DNA from 2 places in the Micromonospora sp. CA-248260 genome. Region 2 is predicted to be linked to the other one. Evidence: predicted binding sites of a transcription regulator. Region 2 holds the regulator's gene; the other holds the start of a gene.
The links. The regulator HspR, encoded in region 2, represses chaperone genes until heat shock. The targets are predictions, from matches to a motif close to TTGAGTNNNNNNNACTCAA.

Region 1: the regulator HspR is predicted to act here: its motif matches at 3,498-3,516, upstream of lon (endopeptidase La).

The regions. Positions count from the first base shown of each region.
Region 1 covers NZ_CP192021.1:3,761,887-3,772,099, forward strand. Annotated here, with positions in the region: gene ACQP2H_RS16600 (DEAD/DEAH box helicase) at 1-579, shown strand, start outside; gene ACQP2H_RS16605 (DoxX family protein) at 637-1,008, opposite strand; gene lon (endopeptidase La) at 1,138-3,474, opposite strand; gene ACQP2H_RS16615 (histone-like nucleoid-structuring protein Lsr2) at 3,718-4,065, shown strand; gene ACQP2H_RS16620 (hypothetical protein) at 4,431-5,747, opposite strand; gene ACQP2H_RS16625 (hypothetical protein) at 6,054-7,178, opposite strand; gene ACQP2H_RS16630 (DICT sensory domain-containing protein) at 7,182-8,291, shown strand; gene ACQP2H_RS16635 (helical backbone metal receptor) at 8,309-9,025, shown strand; gene ACQP2H_RS16640 (CBS domain-containing protein) at 9,058-9,747, opposite strand; gene ACQP2H_RS16645 (hypothetical protein) at 9,971-10,213, shown strand, end outside.
Region 2 covers NZ_CP192021.1:132,967-143,179, forward strand. Annotated here, with positions in the region: gene ACQP2H_RS00640 (ABC transporter) at 1-1,470, opposite strand, end outside; gene dnaK (molecular chaperone DnaK) at 1,679-3,556, shown strand; gene grpE (nucleotide exchange factor GrpE) at 3,605-4,348, shown strand; gene dnaJ (molecular chaperone DnaJ) at 4,431-5,606, shown strand; gene ACQP2H_RS00660 (heat shock protein transcriptional repressor HspR) at 5,636-6,079, shown strand; gene ACQP2H_RS00665 (hypothetical protein) at 6,206-6,415, shown strand; gene ACQP2H_RS00670 (hypothetical protein) at 6,492-6,923, opposite strand; gene ACQP2H_RS00675 (cation:proton antiporter) at 7,097-8,302, opposite strand; gene ACQP2H_RS00680 (cation:proton antiporter regulatory subunit) at 8,308-8,808, opposite strand; gene ACQP2H_RS00685 (winged helix-turn-helix domain-containing protein) at 8,941-9,171, opposite strand; gene ACQP2H_RS00690 (hypothetical protein) at 9,640-9,897, shown strand; gene clpB (ATP-dependent chaperone ClpB) at 10,082-10,213, shown strand, end outside.

The DNA of each region.
Region 1 (10,213 bases), 3.6 Mb from region 2:
GTCACCGGCCAGCGGATCACCATCGACAAGATCCCGACGGTGGCCGACCTGCGGACCCGCCGGCTGGCGTTGACCCAGGCGGCGCTGCGGGAGAGCCTGCTGGAGGACGACCTGGACCCGTTCCGGGTGATCGTCGAGTCACTGTCGGACGAGTTCGACCTGATGGAGGTGGCGCTGGCAGCCGTCAAGCTGGCCCACGAGGCGGCCCTGCCCGGCTCCGACGACGACGAGGAGATCCCGCAGGTGGCGGTCCGTCCGCCTCGGGAGTCCCGGCCCGGGTTCGACAGCCGGGGCGGGGACCGGCGCGGTGGCGGCCGGCCCCGCACGGGCGGCACCGCGCAGGTCTTCATCGGCCTGGGCCGCCGCGCCGGGGTCCGCCCGCAGGACCTGGTCGGTGCGATCACCGGCGAGACCCGGGTGAGTGGCCGCGACATCGGCTCGATCGAGATCGCCGACCGGTTCTCCCTGGTGGAGGTGCCGCAGGGCGTCGCCGACGAGGTGATCGCGGGGCTGCGCAACAGCACCATCAAGGGCCGTAAGGCGACCGTACGGCGCGACCGTGGCGGCGAGGGGCACTGACCCGACACGCGACACCGGCCCGCACCCCAGGACGGGGGCGCGGGCCGGTCGCGTTCGTCAGAGCGGGTACGGCCCGAAGCGGCCCCAGGCGACGATCGCCGCCAGGATCAGCAGCACCACGGTCATCGCGGTGCCGGGGTGCTCCTTGGCGCGGGCGTGCACCACGATCGCGCCGATCATCACGATCACCAGCCCGACGGCGGCCAGCGGGGTGAGCACGGTGGCGATGCCGGTGAGGCCGGGCAGGACCAGTCCCAGCGCGGCCAGCACCTCGACCGCGCCGAGCGCCTTGACCTGGGTGGGCGGGACGTTCTCCACCCAGCCCATCCGGTCGCGCAACTTCTCCTTGGGCTGGGTCAGCTTGGTCAGCCCCGCGCCGGCGAAGAGCGCGGCGAGCAGGATCTGCAGGATCCACAGGAACAGGTTCATCGGCGGTCGCCTCCGGGGGGTGCCACCGTGGTGGCGGATGCGGTAACGGGGATGGTCAGGCTACGGCCCTGACGGCCCCCGACGCCCGGTGGGACGCCGAGGGCCGTGGAAGCGGTCGGGCGAGGCCGGTCAGGCGGCCCCGACCGGCCGGCCGCCGAGCGTCTCCGCGTCGATCTCGGCCGGGCGCAACGCCAGGGCGAGCACGTCGGCCACGTCGGCCAGGGTGTGCACGGTCAACGCCTCGCGTACCTCGGTGGGCAGGTCGTCGAGGTCCGGCTCGTTGCGGGCCGGGATGATCACCTCGGTCAGGCCGGCCCGGTGCGCGGCGAGCAGCTTCTGCTTCACCCCGCCGATGGGCAGCACCCGCCCGGACAGCGTCACCTCGCCGGTCATCCCGAACTCGGGCCGTACCGGCCGGCCGGTCACCAGGGACGCCAGCGCGGTGACCATGGTGATGCCGGCGCTCGGGCCGTCCTTGGGCACCGCGCCCGCCGGCACGTGCAGGTGGATCCGGCGTCCGGCCAGGACGTTCGGGTCGAGGCCGTAGCGCCGCCCGTTGGCGCGCAGGTAGGACAGCGCGATGTGGGCGGACTCCTTCATCACGTCGCCGAGTTGCCCGGTGAGGGTCAACCCGGGCTCACCGTCCATGCTGGTGGCCTCGATGAAGAGCACGTCACCGCCGGCGCCGGTGACGGCCAGGCCGGTGGCCACGCCGGGTACCGCCGTGCGCTCCGCCGACTCCGGGGTGAACTTCGGCCGGCCCAGGTAGCTGGCCAGGGTGTCGGTGTCCACCCGGACCGGGGTCGGGTCGGTCGTCAGGGTCACGGCGACCTTGCGCAGGATCTTCGCCAGGGCCCGTTCGAGCTGCCGGACGCCGGCCTCCCGGGTGTACTCGCCGGCGATCAGCGCCAGCACCTCGTCGGTGACGGTCACCTCGTCGGCGGTCAGGCCGGCCCGCTGGAGCTGCCGGGGCAGCAGGTGGTCGCGGGCGATGGCGACCTTCTCGTCCTCGGTGTAGCCGTCCAGGGTGACCAGTTCCATCCGGTCCAGCAGCGGGCCGGGGATGGCCTCCACCACGTTGGCGGTGGCCAGGAAGAGCACGTCGGACAGGTCGAGGTCGACTTCGAGGTAGTGGTCGCGGAAGGTGTGGTTCTGGGCCGGGTCGAGCACCTCCAGCAGGGCGGCGGCCGGGTCACCGGCGTACCCGGCGGCGAGCTTGTCGACCTCGTCGAGGAGCACCACCGGGTTCATCGAGCCGGCCTCGCGCAGCGCGCGGACGATCCGGCCGGGCAGCGCGCCGACGTAGGTGCGCCGGTGCCCACGGATCTCGGCCTCGTCGCGGACGCCGCCGAGGGAGACCCGGACGAAGTTGCGGCCCAGCGCGCGGGCCACCGACTCGCCGAGGCTGGTCTTGCCGACTCCGGGCGGGCCGGCGAGGGCGAGCACCGCGCCGGAGCCGCGCCCGCCTACCACGCCGAGGTTGCGCTCGGCACGGCGGTTGCGCACCGCCAGGTATTCCAGGATGCGGTCCTTGACGTCGGCCAGGCCGGCGTGGTCGGCGTCGAGCACCGCCCGCGCCGTCGCCAGGTCGGTGTTGTCCTCGGTACGGGTGCTCCACGGCATCTCCAGCACCGTGTCCAGCCAGGTGCGGATCCACCCCGCCTCGGGTGAGGCGTCGCTGGCCCGTTCCAACTTGCCGACCTCACGCAGCGCCGCCTCGCGGACCTTGTCCGGCAGGTCGGCGGTCTCCACCCGGGAGCGGTAGTCGGCGGAGCCGTCCGGCTCGTCCTCGCCCAGTTCCTTGCGGATCGCGGCGAGCTGCTGGCGGAGCAGGAACTCCCGCTGGGACTTCTCCAGCCCCTCCCGGACGTCACTGGTGATCTGTTCGGTGACCTCCTGTTCGGCCAGGTGGTCCTTCACCCAGCCGACGAGCAGCTCCAGCCGGGCGGTGACGTCCTGAGCGGCGAGCAGTTCGGTCTTCTGCGCCAGGCTGAGCCACGGCGCGTAGCCGGCCGCGTCGGCCAGCTCGGACAGGTCGGTCATCCGTTCCATCGCGTCGATGACCTGCCAGGCGCCCCGCTGCTGGAGGACCGAGGTCATCAGGGCGCGGTACTCGCGGGCCAGGTCGCGGGCGCGGCCGGCGGGGGCGGGTTCGTCGAGTCGGGTGGCCTCCACCCAGAGGGCGGCGCCGGGTCCGGGGACGCCGGAGCCGATCCGGGCACGGGCCAGGCCACGCACCACGGCGGCGGGTTCGCCGTCGGGGAGGCGGCCCACCTTCTCGATGGTGGCGATCGTGCCGACGGGGCCGTACTCGCCGTCGATGCGGGGTACGGCGAGCAGGGTGTTGTCGCCGCCGGCCCGGGCGGCGTCGACGGCGGCCTGGGTGGTCGGGTCGAGGGTCACCGGGATGACCATGCCGGGGAGCAGGACGACGTCGGTCAGGGGAAGTACCGCGAGGGTTGCCATCGGACACCTGCCATCACTTGAGGTTGAGCGTGTCTCACTCAAGTCACAAACCGTGCCCCGTGTTCCGGGATGTGACCCAGGACACATCCCGCCCGCACCTCCACCCTCGGCCAGCATTGGCCAGACCCGGATTTCCCAGGATTGACCCGACCCGTCAAATGAAAGAGAGGCGTATTGTTGCGGATTTGCCGTCAGATACGTCAAACTCTTAGCACACCCCGCTCAACACAGGGAGTAATGGCGATGGCAAGGAAAGTAATCACCGTTCTGACCGACGACCTCGACGGCGGAAAGGCCGATCGGACCGTCGAGTTCAGCCTGGACGGGGCGGCGTACACCATCGATCTCTCCGACGAGAACGCGGGGGTGCTGCGCAAGACGCTCGACGCGTACATCACCGCTGGCCGCCGAATGGGGCGGGGCGCGGTCGAGACCGGTCGGCCGGCTCGCCGCCCCGCTCGCGCCGGAGTCTCGGGAATGGACCGCGAGCAGAACCGCGCCATCCGGGAATGGGCGACCAAGAACGGCCACGAGATTTCCGAGCGTGGCCGCATCCCGGTCTCGGTCGTGGAGGCGTGGAAGAGCCGCTGAGGGCGGTCAGGTCACGAACGGACGCGCCGGGGTCACGCTGAGATAACAGCGGCGACCCCGGCGCTTTTCGCCGTGTCCACAATTTCCACCCGCTGCGCCGTCACCGAAAACCCTTGCCGGCCCGCCCGGCCCTGGCCGCCCGGAACGCCCCGCACCGCGGGCCGCCCGGAACACACCGCACCGCGGGCCGTGGAATGCGTCGCTTCGCTGGCCGCCCGGAACGCGGGGCCTCCGGAACAGGATCGCCACCCGCCGGCCGCACCGGGCCTCAGCGTCGGCCTCCGGAGAAGTGGACCCACCCGAAAGGCCACGGGCCGCCCCGGGGAGTTCCCCGGGGCGGCCCGTGGCCTTTGTCGTCTGTCCGGTCAGTTGACCCGGATGCGCACCACGTCGAAGGCGGGGGTCTGGTTGGCCCGCTCCATCATCGGAACCCGGTGCGAACCGTCACCGGCCCAGACCGCGCACTGCGCCGTACCCGACTGCGGCAGGCCCGGGATCTGGATGGTCACGTCGTCGGACTGGTTGCCGCCCTTGCCGTCCTCGGTGGCCACGAAGAACGCCGGGACGTCCTGCGGGTTCGACGGGGCCTGGTTGGTGTTCTGCAGCATCCGGCAGGCGGTGTGGAAGTGACCACGGGTGAGGCCCTGACCGTTGAGCACCGAGCTCTCCAGGTAGTAGCCACCCTGCCCGGCCGCCAGGAACCGGTCACGGACCAGGTTGCGGGTGGAGACCTTCAGGCTGAAGGCCTGGTTGCGCTGCACCTGGTTGGGGAACTGCGTGATCAGCAGCGACGGGTTGTTGGCCGCCGCGCCGACCTCGCCGAACGCGGTGCTGACGCAGCGGTTGCCGTTCTGGAAGCCGTCGTGCGGCTGCAACCGGCTGTTGGCGCAGTCCTTGGCGAGCACGCCCAGGGCGTTGCCGTTGTTGCCGTTCTGGCCGCCGTTGTTGTTGCCGCCGTTCTGGCCGCCGTTGTTGCCGTTGTTGCCGCCGTTGTTGTTCTGGCCGCCGTTGTTGCCGTTCTGGCCGCCGTTGTTGTTGCCACCGTTCTGGCCGCCGTTGTTGGCGGCGGCGGCGACCTGGCAGCCGGCGAGCTGCTCCAGGCCCTGCGGGCGCTGGGCGAACCGGCCGATCGCGGTGGCGATCCGGTTGAGGGCGGACCGCCGCTTGTCGGCCAGCGGGCCGAGGATCGCGTTGTCGATGAACGCCTTGCCGTTGCGCCCCTCGGCCGCCAGCCGCTTGTTGGCGTCGTCGATCTGGGTCTTCAGCAGGGCGAGTTCCTTGTCCACCTCGGCCTTGGCCTGGGCCGGGATCTGCGGCAACCGGGGGGTGACCTCCGGGCAGGCCACCGTCGAGGCCAGCGTGGTCACCGGCGCGTTGCCGGCCTTGACGGCCTGGCACTCGGCGACGGACATCTGGCCGTCACCCCAGTGGTTGCGGACCCACCGGCCGTTCTGCCAGGTCTGGGTGGTGCTGCCCCGCCCGCTCGGCGAGGTGGCGCCGGGGCTCGGTGCGACACAGGCCGACGAGACGTTGCGGGCCTGCTGCCTCGGCTTGTCCCCGGCCGATGAGATCTGGGTGACGGCGGCGATGCCGCCGAAGACGACGAGCGCACCGACCGCCGCCAGCAGCCGCTTGCTCCGCGCGTTACCGGACGACCGGCGTGCCCCTGTGGACCTGCGCATCGAATTGCTCTCCTTCTCGATCCGGTACCTGACTCGTGTCCCCGACGAGGAGACGACCTTCGGGTCGGTCTCCCCCACCGGGGTCACTGCGACGTTCCGGTCGCACGTCGATGGCCGACGATGCCTTTCCGCACCGTCCGCCGCGTCGGGTGGCGCGGCTGGGAAGATCCTGTCCATTCCCGCTTAGGTACGGGCCGGCCCGGACGAAGGTTCAAAGCGGATCGAGGAATCCGGGACCATTTTTCGGCCGGGCCGGATTGTCACCACACGTCGCCGGAAAATGACGGCGGGTCGTTCCCGGAGGGGTCAGTCCCCGCAGAGGTGATCGAAGGCGAACGGCGTGGCCAACTCGTCGCGCCGGTCCCGCAGCACGCAGATCTGCCGGCGCAGCTCGTCCCGGTCGAGCAGGGCCGATTCGTCGGTCACAGCCACCGCCGGCCGGTCACCCACCGGCAACCGGTCGCCCACCGCCACCGCCGCGAGGTCCTCGGCCAGTCGGGCGGGGTCCACCCCGCAGTGCCACCGCGCCTCGGACACGGTGACCCGCTCCACCAGGCAGCGGCCGGTCCGCACCTCGACCCAGCTCCACCCCTCGGCCGTCCCGTCGCGCCACCGCACGTGCAGCCCGCGCACGATCGGATCACTGAGCCGCCGCGACACGTACGCCTCGACGGCCGCCGCCCGGGACAGCGCGCCGAGGTCGTTCACCGCTCCGGTGCGCCCGTCGGGCAACCGGCCGACGATGTCCCGGTAACCGACCGGGTTGTCGTCCGGGTCGTCGCCACCGGCACCGGCGGCGTAGGCGCGGGCGTCGATGACGTACGTGATGATCCGTCGGCCGTGGTCGGCGGCCCGCAGCGTCGGCGAGCCGATCCGCAGCACCGGCAGGCCCACGGCGGCGCAGACCGCCGAGACCATCCGCTCGGTCCGCTGCCCCGCCGAGCCGGCCGGCGCGGTCGGGCCGACGGTCAGGGCGAACAGCGGCACGCCGGTGTCGGCCGCGCAGACGACGTGGTCGAACTCCGCGCGCAACGCCGAACTCCACTGGTGCCCGGTGACCCCGGCCGGCCGCCGCGACACCAGGTCGCCGAGCCGACGGGCGGGGTACACCGCCTGGCCGGCCCGGACGAACAGCGGCGCGGCCCCGGCCGGAACCGGCCGCAGCCGGGCCCCGTCGTCGGTGGCGGTACGCGTCATCGTCGGGTCGGTCCGTCCGTGGCAGGAGAGGTGACCGGCCGAGTCTAGGACGTCGACCCCCGTGCCCGCCTCGTCGGTGCGGCCGGTGGACCCGGCACCGAGCGGTCGATCCGGGCGGTGGGCCGGCACTGGGCCGTCGAAGCGGACGATGAGCCCGGCATCCGGGCCGTCGATGCGGGCGGCGGGTCCCGCACCAGGCGGTTGGTGTGCCCCGACCGGGATCTCTACGCTCACGGGGTGCTGCACGACGGACCGGCCCCGGAACTGTTGACCAAGCGGAGTCTCGTCACGGTCTCCCACGCCATCGAGCGGTCGGCGCTGGCCACCGCCGAGGACGGCCCGCTGGTGGTGATCGCCCTGTTCCAGCGGATGCCGTACTTCCAGCGGGAACGGGCCCGCTACACACGCATCGCCGCGGGTGCGGCGGTCACCGTGGTCGGACTGGTCGGGCAGACACCGCCGGAGCTGCCCGACGGGGCGTACCCGGTGGCGCTGGAGGAGACCGAGGAGCTGGCCCGGGAGTGGAGCGTGGTGGCCCTGACCCCCCGCTTCGGGGCCAGCCTGGTGGCCCGGGACCGGCGGGAGGTGGTGGCCGCCGACACGCTGGAGGAGGGCCGGCTCTTCGCCGGCCGCTGGGGGTTCCGCCGGGACGAGGCGCTGCACGAGGTGATCCGGCTGCGGGCGCACCTCGGCGACCGGCTCCCCCCGGCCGCGCTGACCGCTATCGATCAGGTGCTGCGCCGGGTCAGGGACCTGCCGGCGACCCCCGGTGAGAGCCGGGCGGAGGCGGCGTTGCGGCTGATGGCCGAGCGCGTCGACCGGGCCCCCCGTGGCGGGCCGGGACGATCCGCCGAACCGGTCGCGGGACCACCGGGCCTGGTGGACGAGCCGACCCTGCGCCGCTGGACCGGAATGGACGGGGTGACCGCCGCCGGCACCCTGCCGGTGGCCCTGATCGGGGTCCGGATCGGTGACCCGGCCCGCGCCGCCGAACGCTTCGGACGCCGCAGCACCGCCCGCGAGGCGCAGGCCGTGATCGCCGCGCTGACCGCCCCACTGCGCCCGCTCGACCGGGCGATCCGCCTCGCCCCCGACGAGTACCTGCTGGTCCTGCCCGCGTTGAGCCGGGAGGAGGCGCTGGCGGTGGCCGGTCAGGTGCACACCTCGGTCGCCGGGCTGGCCCGGTCGTACCCGTTCGTGTCCTTCGCGGTGCACACGGCGGTCACCGTGACCGACCGGCGGCCGATGCCGGTGGCCGAGGTCCGGCACGCCGTCGAGTGGGCGGCCCGGGAGGGCGTACCGATGGCTACGGTGTCCCGGGAGACCGTCGCGAGCGCCGCCCACTGAGCGCGGCAGGGGACACGATGCGGGTCGTCTCGCTGGTGCCGTCGCTGACCGAGGCGGTGGCGGTGACAGTGCCGGAACTGCTGGTAGGGGCGACCGACTGGTGTGTGCACCCGTCGGGTCTGGACGTGGCCCGGGTCGGCGGCAGCAAGTACCCCGACCTGGATCGGGTCCGGGCGCTGCGGCCGGACCTGGTGCTGCTCAACGTGGAGGAGAACCGGCGGGCCGACGCCGACGCGCTCAGCGCGGCCGGGGTGCCGGTGCTGGTCACCTACCCGCGTACCGTGCCGCAGGCCCTGGACGAGTTGGCCGGGGTGCTCGCCGCGCTGGGGGTGACCGGGGAGCCGGGCTGGCTGACCGACGCCCGCCGGGCCTGGGCCGCACCCGCCGTCGGGGCCGGGGCACGCCGGGCCGTGGTGCCGGTGTGGCGACGGCCGTGGGTGGTGCTCGGCGGGGACACCTTCGCCGGGGACGTACTGCGCCGGCTCGGCGTGGTCAACCTCTACGACGATGACCCCGAGCGCTATCCGCGCCCCGACCTCGACGCGCTGCGGGCCCGCCGGCCCGACCTGGTGGTCCTGCCCGACGAGCCCTACGCGTTCACCGCCGACGACGGGCCGGACGCCTTCCCCGGCATCGACTGCGCGCTGGTGTCCGGCCGGCACCTCACCTGGTACGGCCCGTCGCTGGCCGAGGCGCCCGCCCTGCTCACCGCCCAACTCGCCACCCCGGTCTGACCATCCGTCCCGGGCGGGTGCTCGGGTGACGGTCAGGCCACCGGGGTGATCCCCCGCTCCACCAGGCCGGCGTCGTCGACGTCGTACCCGATGGTGCTGGTGACCTGGACCACGCCGCTGACCTGGCCGGCGAGTTTCTCCGCCAGCTCGGCGTCGGTCCGCCGGTCCAGCCGGCCGTCCAACCGCACCGCGCCGTCGCGGACCTGTACGGTGACCAGCCCGTCCCGCACGGCCAGCACCCGCCGCAGCACCTCCTGCACCACGTCCTCGCGGATCTCGGCGTCGGTGCGCAGGTGCACCCGCAGCAGGTCGCCGCGGGTGACGATGCCGACCAGCCGGCCCAGGTCGTCGAGGACCGGTAGCCGCTTGACCGCCTCCCGGTCCATCAGCCGGGCCGCCGCCGGCAGCGACGCCCCGGGGTGGGTGGTGACGGCCGGCGCGGTCATCAGCTCCTTCGCCAGCAGCGCCTCGGCCTTCTCCCGGGACACCCGACGACGTCGCCCGGCGAAGACCCGCCGTTCCTCCTGCACCCCGGAGTGCTCCACCTTGTGCAGCAGGTCCGCCTCGGACACCACCCCCAGCACCCGCCGGAAGCCGTCCACCACCGGCACCGCGCTGATGCCGCGCCGGATCAGCACGTCGACGATCGCCCGGTAGGGGGTCTCCTCCCCCACCGTGGCGACCTCCCGGGTCATCACGTCGTCCACCTGCCATGTCCTCATCACGACCTCCTCGGGCTCTCCCGGCCGACGTTAGGGCCGGCCCGACCGGTCGGGGCAGAGGCGGACGGACCGGTACCGCGGAGGCCGAAGGTCCCGTCGGGAGGCCCGTGGCAGGGGACTTAGGTCCCGCCCCGGCACGTACCGGTCGGCCCTGCCGGGACGGCCGCGAACGGCGTGGAATGTAACTGCCACCGGGAAGTGCGGTGCCAGGCAGAGAAGGGACGTGGGAACCATGACCGCGACGATCGAGCGGAACACCACCGCAGGGACCGCACCTGTGGCCGGAACCGAGACCACCCGGCAGCGCGCCGCCCGCTACGTCTGGGCCGGGACCCGGATCGCCCTCGGCTGGATCTTCCTCTGGGCCTTCCTGGACAAGCTGTTCGGCCTCGGCCACGAGACCGCGACGAAGAACGCCTGGATCAACGGCGGCAGCCCGACCAAGGGTTTCCTGGCCTTCGGTGCG
Region 2 (10,213 bases):
CGCGTACGCGGCCGTCCGGGCCACGAACCGCCGGTCGCCGCCCTCCTCCCGCACCAGCTCCAGCACCCCGCGCTGCCAGTCCCGGACCAGCCGCTCGGCCCGCTCGGGCAGGTCGGCCGACGGGTGCGCCAGCGGCGGGTCGAGTAGCGCGGCCCCGGCCGGGTTCGCCTTCCAGGCGGTGTACGCGTTCTCCGCCGCCTCGGAGGCGACCCCGCGCAGCAGGGTGACCAACTGTGACTCGATGGCGTTGCGCAGGTCGGTGGCGGGGGTGGCGGGCCGGCCGGTTACCGCGGCGACGACCCGGTCGCGCAGCCGGCCGATCCGGGCCTCCAGCGTCCGGAAGAACTCGCCGGTGCCGACGAACTCCTGCCAGCGGGCGAGGACCTCGCCGCGGAGCAGCCGGCCGTCCTTCAGCCCTTCGGCCACGGTCCGGTGCGCGCCCTGGTAGGCGGCCCGGACCCGGTCGTCGAGGGCGTCGGCGGCGACCATCTGCTCGTCGGCCGCGTCGGCGAGCATCTCCACCGTCGGGTGCAGTGAGGCGAGTGCGCCGTCGAGGGTCTGCCGGACCACGGCGGCCCGGGCCTCGGCGTCGGCGGCGAGCCGGGCGAACCAGGTGCCCAGCGGTGCGGTGACCCGGTCGGGCAGCAGGCCCTGGCCGTCGACCCAGGTCTCCGGCAGGACGAACAGCGGTGCCGCGCCCAACTCCTGGGCGGCGAGCATCTCGGACAGGTGGGCGGCGATCTCGTCGGCGGCCTCGGGGGGCACCCGGTCCAGCACCATGGCGATCGCGGCACCCCGGGAGCGGGCGGTACGCAGCAGCTCCCACGGGACGGCGTCGGCGTACCGGGCGGCGGTGGTGACGAAGAGCCAGAGATCGGCGGCGGCGAGCAGTTGGCCGGCGAGGGCCCGGTTGGCGTCGACCACCGAGTCGATGTCGGGGGCGTCGAGGAAGGCCAGCCCCGGGGGGAGCGCGGGCGCGGTGACCAGGTGCAGGGTGCCCGGATCCTCGCTGGGTTCGTTGGTGCGGGTCAGGCCGGGCAGCAGCTCACCCTGGCGGAACCAGGCGGCGTCGGCGGGGTTGCAGACCAGCACCGGGGAGCGGGTGGTGGGGCGGAGCACGCCGGCGGCGCTCACCCGGGCCTGGACCAGGCTGTTGACCAGGGTCGACTTGCCCGCGCCGGTGGAGCCGCCGACGACCACGAGCAGCGGGGCGTCGAGCCGGGCCAGCCGGGGCAGCAGGTAGTCGTCGAGCTGGTCGGTCAGCGCCCGGCCGGTGTGCCGGGCCGGCTCGGCCGAGGGCAGCGCGAGCGGAAACCGGGCCGCGCCGATCGCGGCCCGCAGGCCGGTGAGGGCGGCGGGCAGGCCGTCTCCGGTGGGGCCGGGCGGCGTCTCGTCGGTCTCCGACGGCCCGGTGCGGGCGGCGACGGTGGGCGCGCCGGACCGGGTGGCGGGATCGCCGTGCGTCGTCACCGCTAAAGCGTGCCCGACCGATGCAACAGAGACAACCGGAGGGTAGTAACGGTCGGGTTGCGTCGGGTCGGCTCAAGTCGACTTGCGCTTTGGCGATCGCGTGGCACTATTGAGTCAAGTTCACTCAACTTGTGGTGTGGTCGCTGCGGGCGGCCCTCCCGGGCAGGCCCTCCGACCTGCCCACCCGTAACGAAGCGAGGAAGCGAAGATGGCACGTGCGGTCGGTATCGACCTCGGCACGACGAACTCCTGCGTCAGCGTTCTCGAGGGCGGTGAGCCCACCGTCATCGCCAACGCTGAAGGCTCGCGGACGACCCCGTCGATCGTCGCGTTCGCCCGTAACGGCGAGGTGCTCGTCGGTGAGGTCGCGAAGCGCCAGGCGGTGACCAACCCGGACCGGACCATCCGCTCGGTCAAGCGGGAGATCGGCACCAACTGGACCGTCGACATCGACGGCAAGAAGTACACCCCGCAGGAGATCTCGGCGCGCACGCTGATGAAGCTCAAGCGGGACGCCGAGGCGTACCTGGGTGAGCAGATCACCGACGCGGTGATCACCGTTCCCGCCTACTTCAACGACGGGCAGCGGCAGTCCACCAAGGAGGCCGGTGAGATCGCCGGCTTCAACGTGCTGCGGATCGTCAACGAGCCGACCGCGGCGGCCCTGGCGTACGGGCTGGACAAGGGCTCCAAGGAGCAGACCGTCCTCGTCTTCGACCTGGGCGGCGGCACCTTCGACGTGTCCCTGCTGGAACTGGCCGAGGGCGTCGTCGAGGTCAAGTCGACCAGCGGTGACAACCAGCTCGGCGGTGACGACTGGGACCAGCGGATCATCGACCACCTGGTGAAGACGTTCCGCGGCGAGCACGGCATCGACCTGGGCCAGGACAAGATGGCCCTCCAGCGGCTCCGCGAGGCGGCCGAGAAGGCCAAGATCGAGCTGTCGGCGGCCACCACCACCAACATCAACCTGCCGTACATCACCGCCGGCGCGGCCGGCCCGCTGCACCTGGACGTGACGCTCAGCCGCGCCGAGTTCCAGCGGATGACGCAGGACCTGCTGGACCGCTGCAAGGGCCCGTTCGAGCAGGCCGTGAAGGACGCCGGCATCAAGATCTCCGACGTCGAGCACGTGATCCTGGTCGGCGGCTCCACCCGGATGCCGGCCGTCACCGACCTGGTCAAGCAGCTCACCGGTCGCGACCCCAACAAGGGCGTCAACCCGGACGAGGTCGTCGCCGTCGGCGCGGCCCTGCAGGCCGGTGTGCTCAAGGGTGAGGTCAAGGACGTCCTGCTGCTCGACGTGACCCCGCTGAGCCTGGGCATCGAGACCAAGGGCGGCATCTTCACCAAGCTCATCGAGCGCAACACCACCATCCCGACCAGGCGCTCCGAGGTCTTCACCACGGCCGACGACAACCAGCCGTCGGTGCTGATCCAGGTGTTCCAGGGCGAGCGCGAGATCGCGGCGTACAACAAGAAGCTCGGCACCTTCGAGCTGACCGGCCTCCCGCCGGCGCCGCGTGGCGTGCCGCAGGTCGAGGTCGCCTTCGACATCGACGCCAACGGCATCGTCAACGTGCACGCCAAGGACCTGGGCACCGGCAAGGAACAGAAGATGACGATCACCGGCGGCTCCTCGCTGCCGAAGGACGACATCGAGCGGATGCGCCGCGACGCCGAAGAGCACGCCGACGACGACAAGCGTCGCCGCGAGGAGGCGGAGGCCCGCAACGTGGCCGAGGCGCTCCAGTGGCAGACCGAGAAGTTCCTCGCCGAGAGCGGCGACAAGCTGCCGACGGAGAACCGGGAGCAGCTCAACGAGGCCCTCGGCGAGCTGCGCGGCGCGCTCGGCGGTCAGGACATCGAGAAGATCAAGGCGGCCCACGAGCGGCTCGCCCAGGTCTCCCAGCAGGCCGGTTCGCTGCTCTACGCGCAGCAGGCCGAGCAGGGGGAGCAGCCGGGCGCGGCAGGTCCGGGCGCGGGCGCCGGTGCCGGCGCGGGTGCCGGTGCCGCCGGGGCCCCGAAGGCGGGCGGCCCGGACGACGTGGTCGACGCGGAGATCGTGGACGAGGACAAGAAGTGACGGTCCGCGCCGGACACGAACTCACCGCACAGGGATCGAGGTAGTCGTATGACGGAGAAGCCACGAGTCGCCGACCCGGGCGCCTCCGGGTCGACGCCGGGTGGCTCCGAGCCCGCCGACGACGGGCCGCGGGTCGTCATCCGGAACAACCGCAAGCTGGGCAGGACCGAGGAGCCGCCCGCCGCCGCCGACGCCGGGGCGGACGCCCCGGCCGAGGGGCTGGTCGAGGAGGCCGAGGTGATGGTCGACGAGATCGAGGCCGAGGCGACCGCGCTCGACGGGCCGGCACCGACCGGTCCGCCGGTGGTGGACGCCCCCGCGCAGCCGGTCGACGACAGCCCGACCGGCTCGCCGCTCGGCGCCGAGCTGGAAGCCCTCCGGGCCGAGCTGGACGAACGGACCCGGGACCTGCAACGGGTGTCGGCGGAGTACGCCAACTACCGCAAGCGGGTGGACCGGGACCGGGGCGTGGTCCAGGAGCAGGCGACCGGCTCGGTGCTCGCCGCGCTGCTGCCCATCCTGGACGACCTGGACCGGGCCCGGGAGCACGGCGACCTGGTGGGGCCGTTCGGCACGGTGGCCGAGCAGCTCACCACGGCGCTGGGCAAGTTCGGCCTGACCCCCTTCGGCGAGAAGGGCGATCCGTTCGACCCGACCCGGCACGAGGCGGTCGCGCACCAGACCTCGCCGGACGTGGACGAGCCCACCTGTGTCCAGGTGATGCGCCGGGGCTACCTGCTCGGTGAGCGGCTGCTGCGGCCGGCCATGGTCGCGGTCGCCGACCCGCAATAGTGCACGGCCATCCGGTCGCCCCGCCCACCCGCACCCGGTGGGCGGGGCGACCGGGCCACATCTCACGGAAGGGGGTGGACCGGTGAGTTCCAAGGACTGGATCGAGAAGGACTTCTACGCCACGTTGGGCGTGGAGAAGTCCGCCTCCTCAGACGAGATCAAGAAGTCGTACCGGAAACTGGCCCGGGAATCGCACCCGGACCACAACCCCGGTGACCCGAAGGCCGAGGAGCGGTTCAAGGGCGTCTCCGAGGCGTACGCGGTGCTCGGCGACGACACCAAGCGCCGCGAGTACGACGAGATGCGCTCGCTGTTCGGCTCGGGCGCGTTCCGTCGGGGCGCGCCCGGCACGGGTCAGCCCGGCGGTGCCCCGTTCGACGTCTCCGACCTGTTCGGCGGCGGTGGCGGGGACACCCGGTTCGGTGGTGGCGGCTTCACCGACCTGTTCAGCTCGATCTTCTCCGGCGGTGGTGCCGGTCCGACGCGGGCACGTGGCCCGGCCCGGGGCCGGGACGTGGAGACCGAGGTGGCCCTCGACTTCGGGGACGCGGTGCGTGGTGTCACCCTGCCGTTGACGCTGCGCGCGCCCGGGGTCTGCGACACCTGCCACGGCAACGGCGCGAAGCCCGGCACCCAGCCGACCGCCTGCCCGGTCTGCCACGGCGCCGGGGTGACCACCCGGGACCAGGGGTCGTTCAGCTTCTCCGAGCCGTGCCGCAACTGCCAGGGCGTCGGCACGGTCGTCGAGGAGAAGTGCCCCGAGTGCCACGGCACCGGCGGGGTCACCAAGACCCGCACGTTGAACGTCCGCTTTCCCGCCGGGGTGGCCGACGGGCAGCGGATCAGGTTGGCCGGGCGGGGCGAGCCGGGTCAGCGGGGTGGACCGGCGGGCGACCTGTTCGTCCAGGTGAAGGTCCGCCCGGACGACCTGTTCGGGCGTACCGGTGACGACCTGACGCTGGCCGTGCCGATCACCTTCGCCGAGGCGGTGCTCGGCACCGACCTGCGGGTGCCCACGCTGGACGGCGCGGTGACCCTGCGCGTGCCGCCGGGGACCCCGTCCGGTCGGGTGCTGCGGGCCCGGGGCAAGGGTGTGGTGCGTCGCGACGGTCAGGCCGGTGACCTGCTGGTCACGTTGGACGTGGTGGTGCCGGCGACGGTGTCGGACGAAGCCCGGGCGGCGCTGGAGTCGTTCGCCGACGCGACGCCGCCGGCGGCCCGGGAACATCTCGACGCGCGGGTGCGTCGGGTCGGTTGACCGGTTGACGGGTGCGGAGGTGAGTGGAGATGTCGGACGGGTTCGTCGGTTCGGGTGACGCCGCCTACGAGGCCAAGGTGCTGATGATCTCGGTCGCGGCACGGATGGCGGGAATGCACCCGCAGACGTTGCGTCAGTACGACCGGCTCGGCCTGGTGCAGGCCGGTCGGGCGGCCGGTGGCGGGCGACGCTACAGCGTGCGGGACGTGGTCCTGCTGCGTGAGGTCCAGCGGCTCAGCCAGGACGAGGGTGTCAACCTGGCCGGGGTGAAACGGATCATCGGGCTGGAACGCCTGGTGGAGCAGGCCCAGCAGCGGGTGGCCCGACTGGAGGCGGAGCTGGACGCCGCCTACCGCCGGATCGCCGAGCTGGAGACGCTGGCCAGCGGTTTCTCCCGGGGTGACCTGGTGCCGACCAGTCGCACCTCCACGGCGCTGGTGGTCTGGCGTCCCCGCCGCACCCCCGACCGCTGACCCTGGCCCGGCCCGCCGGGTCGGCGGTGGTCTGCGGTCGGGGTTTTCCGGCGGTGGGTGGTCGTTCCGGCTAGCCTGTTGTCAGGTCCAACCAGGTCAATTCGGACTCCGACGGCGGGGGGAACCGTGGCGGAATCGGCGAAGAAAGTGGCCCGGCAGGCGGAGGAGCGGCTCAACAAGGTGGCCGAGAACGTCCGGGAGAAGTTCGACCGGGTCACCGAGGGCAAGTTCTCCGACACGGTGAAGAACGGCAGGTTCGCCGAAGGGGCCGACCCCGGGGCGGACCGGGAGCGGACCGGGGAGAAACGCCGCAACCAGGGCGGATCGGCACGCTGACGATCCGTCGACGTGCGGGCCGGGACCCACGGGGGGTCCCGGCCCGTTCGCCGTCCGGCTGCGGGTGCGCCGCCGGTCAGCCGAGCCGGCGGTTGTCCCGGACCAGGCCGCCCTCGCACCAGTCGTGGTAGGTGAAGAGTTCCTGCCGGGCCAGCAGCGCCCGACTGTTGTACGCCCAGTTGCGCATCAACTCGTCGCCGTCGCGTTCGGCCTGCTCCACCAGTTTGCGGAAGCGACGCTTGGGGTGGGCGCGGAAGTTCGTCCGGATGCCGTCGGCCGCGTAGATGTAGAGGCAGTGCAGGGCGAAGCGGCGCGCGGGGCAGGCCGGGTCCAACGCCAACTCGAACAGGGTGAGCACCAGGTGGTCGCCGGAGACCAGCAGGTCCCAGTCTTGTGGCAGCGAGGTCAGCGGCACCGAGTCCGGCTGGTACGCCCAGGCCCGTAGCTCCCCCGACGACGGGTCGACGGGGTTGGCGAAGCCGTGGAACGGCGGATCCTGCACGCTCACCGGCAACCTTCCGCTCACATCCACGGGGTGCCTCCGTCCGCCCGCGGGACCCTGTCCTGCTGGGGCGCAACGCTAGCCGCCGCTGCCCGGCCGGCGGAAGACCCCGCCGGGAGCAATTCGGCAACGGAGGCCCTGGCCAGGCCACCTGTGTGAGGGGCCTGGTCAGGCGGTTCTCAGTCCGTGGCGGGTACCGGCTGGGGCTGTCGGGCGGCGATCCGTCGACGCAGCCTCTGCTTGAACCAGCGCATGTCGGGCAGGCGGGCGAGCATCGGACCGGTGATCACGGTGATCAGCACGTACGCCGTGGCGAGCGCCGCCAGTTTGGGTTCGACGGTGCCGGCGGCGACGGCCAGACCGGCGATGACGATGGAGAACTCGCCGCGCGGCATCAACGCGAAGCCGGCCCGCCAACGGCCCGGTTCGGCGATGCCGGCCCGGCGGGCCGCCAGGTAGCCGGTGAGCAGCTTGGTCCCCATGGTGACCACGGCCAGCACGATCGCGGGCAGCAGCACCGGCGGCATGTCCCGGGGGTCGGTGACCAGGCCGAAGAAGACGAAGAAGACCGCGGCGAAGAGGTCCCGCAGCGGGGAGAGCAGTTCGGTGGCGTGGTGCGCCACCGGCCCGGACAGGGCGATGCCGACCAGGAACGCCCCGACGGCGGCGGAGACCTGGAGCCGGGCGGCGATGCCGGCGACCAGCAGGGTCAGGCCGAGCACCCCGAGCAGCAACGCCTCCGGGTCCTTCGCCGACAGGGCGGCGGAGATCAGGTGGCCGAAGCGGATGGCGACGACCAGCACGATCACCACGGTGAACACCGCGACACCCAGCGCGATCCCACCCTTGACCAGGCCCACGCCGGCCAGCAGCGCGGTCACCAGCGGCAGGTAGAGCGCCATCGCCAGGTCCTCGATGACCAGCACGGAGAGGATGACCGGGGTTTCCCGGTTACCGACCCGGCCGAGGTCGCCGAGCACCTTGGCGATCACCCCGGACGACGAGATCCAGGTGATGCCGCCGAGCACCACGGCGGCCACCCAGCCCCAGCCGAGCAGCAACGCGAAGCCGAAACCGGGCAGGGCGTTGAGCGCCGCGTCGATCAGGCCGGCCGGGGCCGCCGAGCGCAGGTTGCCGACCAGCTCGTTGGCGCTGTATTCCAGGCCGAGCATGACCAGCAGCAGGATGACGCCGATCTCGGCGCCGACGGCGAAGAACTCCTCGCTCGCGGCCAGCGGGAGCAGGCCACCGTGCCCGAAGGCGAGCCCGGCGAGCAGGTAGAGGGGGATGGGGGAGACGCCGAACCGGCGGCTGAGCCGGCCGAGCAGCCCGAGCAGAAGCAGGAGCGCGCCGACCTCGATGAGCAGTGTGGTGGTTTCGTGCATACGCCTCAGCCGTCCGGGTCACTGTCGGCGAGGATGGCTGTCACCCCGTCGAGACCCTGCCGGGTCCCGACCACGACCACCACGTCACCGGCCGCGAAGCGGAAGGTGGGATCGGGCGAGACGTTGACCTCGCCCTGCCGGAGCACCGCCACGATGGAGGCGCTGGTGCGGGTACGTGCCTTGGTGTCACCGAGCCGCTTGTTGACGTACTTCGACCCGGCCGGGATGGCGATCTGCTCGGTGAGCAGCCCGGCCGCCTGCTCGCGCAGGCCGGAGAGCTGACCCAGCATCAGCGACGCGCCGAGGATGTCGGCCAACGCCTCGGCCTCGTCGTCGGTCAGCGGGATGTCATGCTGGCAGGAGTCGGGATCGTCCGGGTCGTAGAGGACCAGGTCGCGGCGGCCATTGCGGTGGGAGACCACACCGAGCCGGCGACCGGACTCCGTCATCAGATCATGACGTACGCCGATTCCGGGTAGGGCGGTCTGTTCGACACGTACTCGCACGGACGCGAGGCTATACCCTGCGCCCAAGCTGGGCCCGTTGGACGTCTGTGCTGCTGGCGGGCGCTTTCCGGCAGGCACCGGCTGTGCTCGCCGGCTCGCCGGTCGGTAACCCTGTGGGGCCGGGTGGCTGGCTCAGGACGAGCCCTCGGCGGGTGCGGCGACGAAGACGCCGACCCCTTCGAGGGTTTCGGTGAGCCCGGTGGCACGCAGGATCATCATGGCCTTGCCGACCACGGTGTCCGACACGCCGTATTCCCTGCACAGCTGCGACCTGCTCGGCAGCTTGGTGCCGGGCGGCCACTCTCCTGAATCGATCTTGTTCTTCAGCTCGTCTGCGAGCACCTGGTACTGCTGCTTGGGCATGCTTCACTCCCCGGATGGCACGCCTATCTGATCACGCTCGCACCTCCAACCTCAAGCAATTGTGGGTGGGTCGTTGACCTGCAACCGGTACCGATTGTAGGTTCGAGGTGAACGCCCCCGGATGGCACTCGGGGCGCTCAGACGGTCGGGGCGGGCATCCCCCGTGGCCCGTCCCGACCATGTCACCGGCCCTGTCGTCGTACCGCTGAGGTGGGCTGCGACGGCAGGGCGGGCAGCCCGGCCGAACCGGCAGCGCGGCCGGGCTGCCCTTCCAGCACCGCGACACCGAGCCGTCCAGCGAAGGAGCGCCATGGGGTACGAGTCGCCGCACCCACCGTCGAAGCTCGACCTTGGTCAACTCAGGTGGGGCGATATTGCGGTGTCCGAGCCATCGCTATACCGCCATTGGGCCGATACTGCTTCGGCCCGCCCGGGGTGGCGTGAGCCGGGTCGGGCGGGTGGGGAGGCATGACCGGGCGGTATGTCGTACACCTGCCGGTGGTCGCTGCGGACCTGGCGCGGGCCAAGATGCTCGCCCGGACGGCGGCCCGCTCGCTGGCCTTCCTCGCCCACGTCGACCCCGGCGAGACCACCGTCTCCGCCGAGGACGACCAGGGGGTACGCCACCGGGTCTTCTGCGACAACCGGCTGGACAGTGGTCGGCGGTGCGTGCTCCGGGCCGACCACGAGACCCCTGCGCCGCCCGCCTGCCCCGCTGACTCCTGAGCGGAGGTGGGCGAGGCGGGGTGGAGTGCGGCAGGGTGCGGTGGGTCAACTGAGGTGGGCCGGAGTTCGTCGGCCGACCTCGAACGAGAGTTTGTGACGCGAGTCACATAGCGAGAGTTGAGCGGAATAGGCTCAACTCTGGTGGTGTCTCTTACTAGTGGACACGCCGATCCCGGGGGAGCCCATGAACACGGAACGACTCACCACCAAGAGCCGCGAAACCATCACCGGTGCCGTCGCGCTGGCCAACCAGCGTGGTCACGCCACCGTGGAACCCTGGCACCTGCTGTCGGCACTGCTCGACACCGACGGTTCC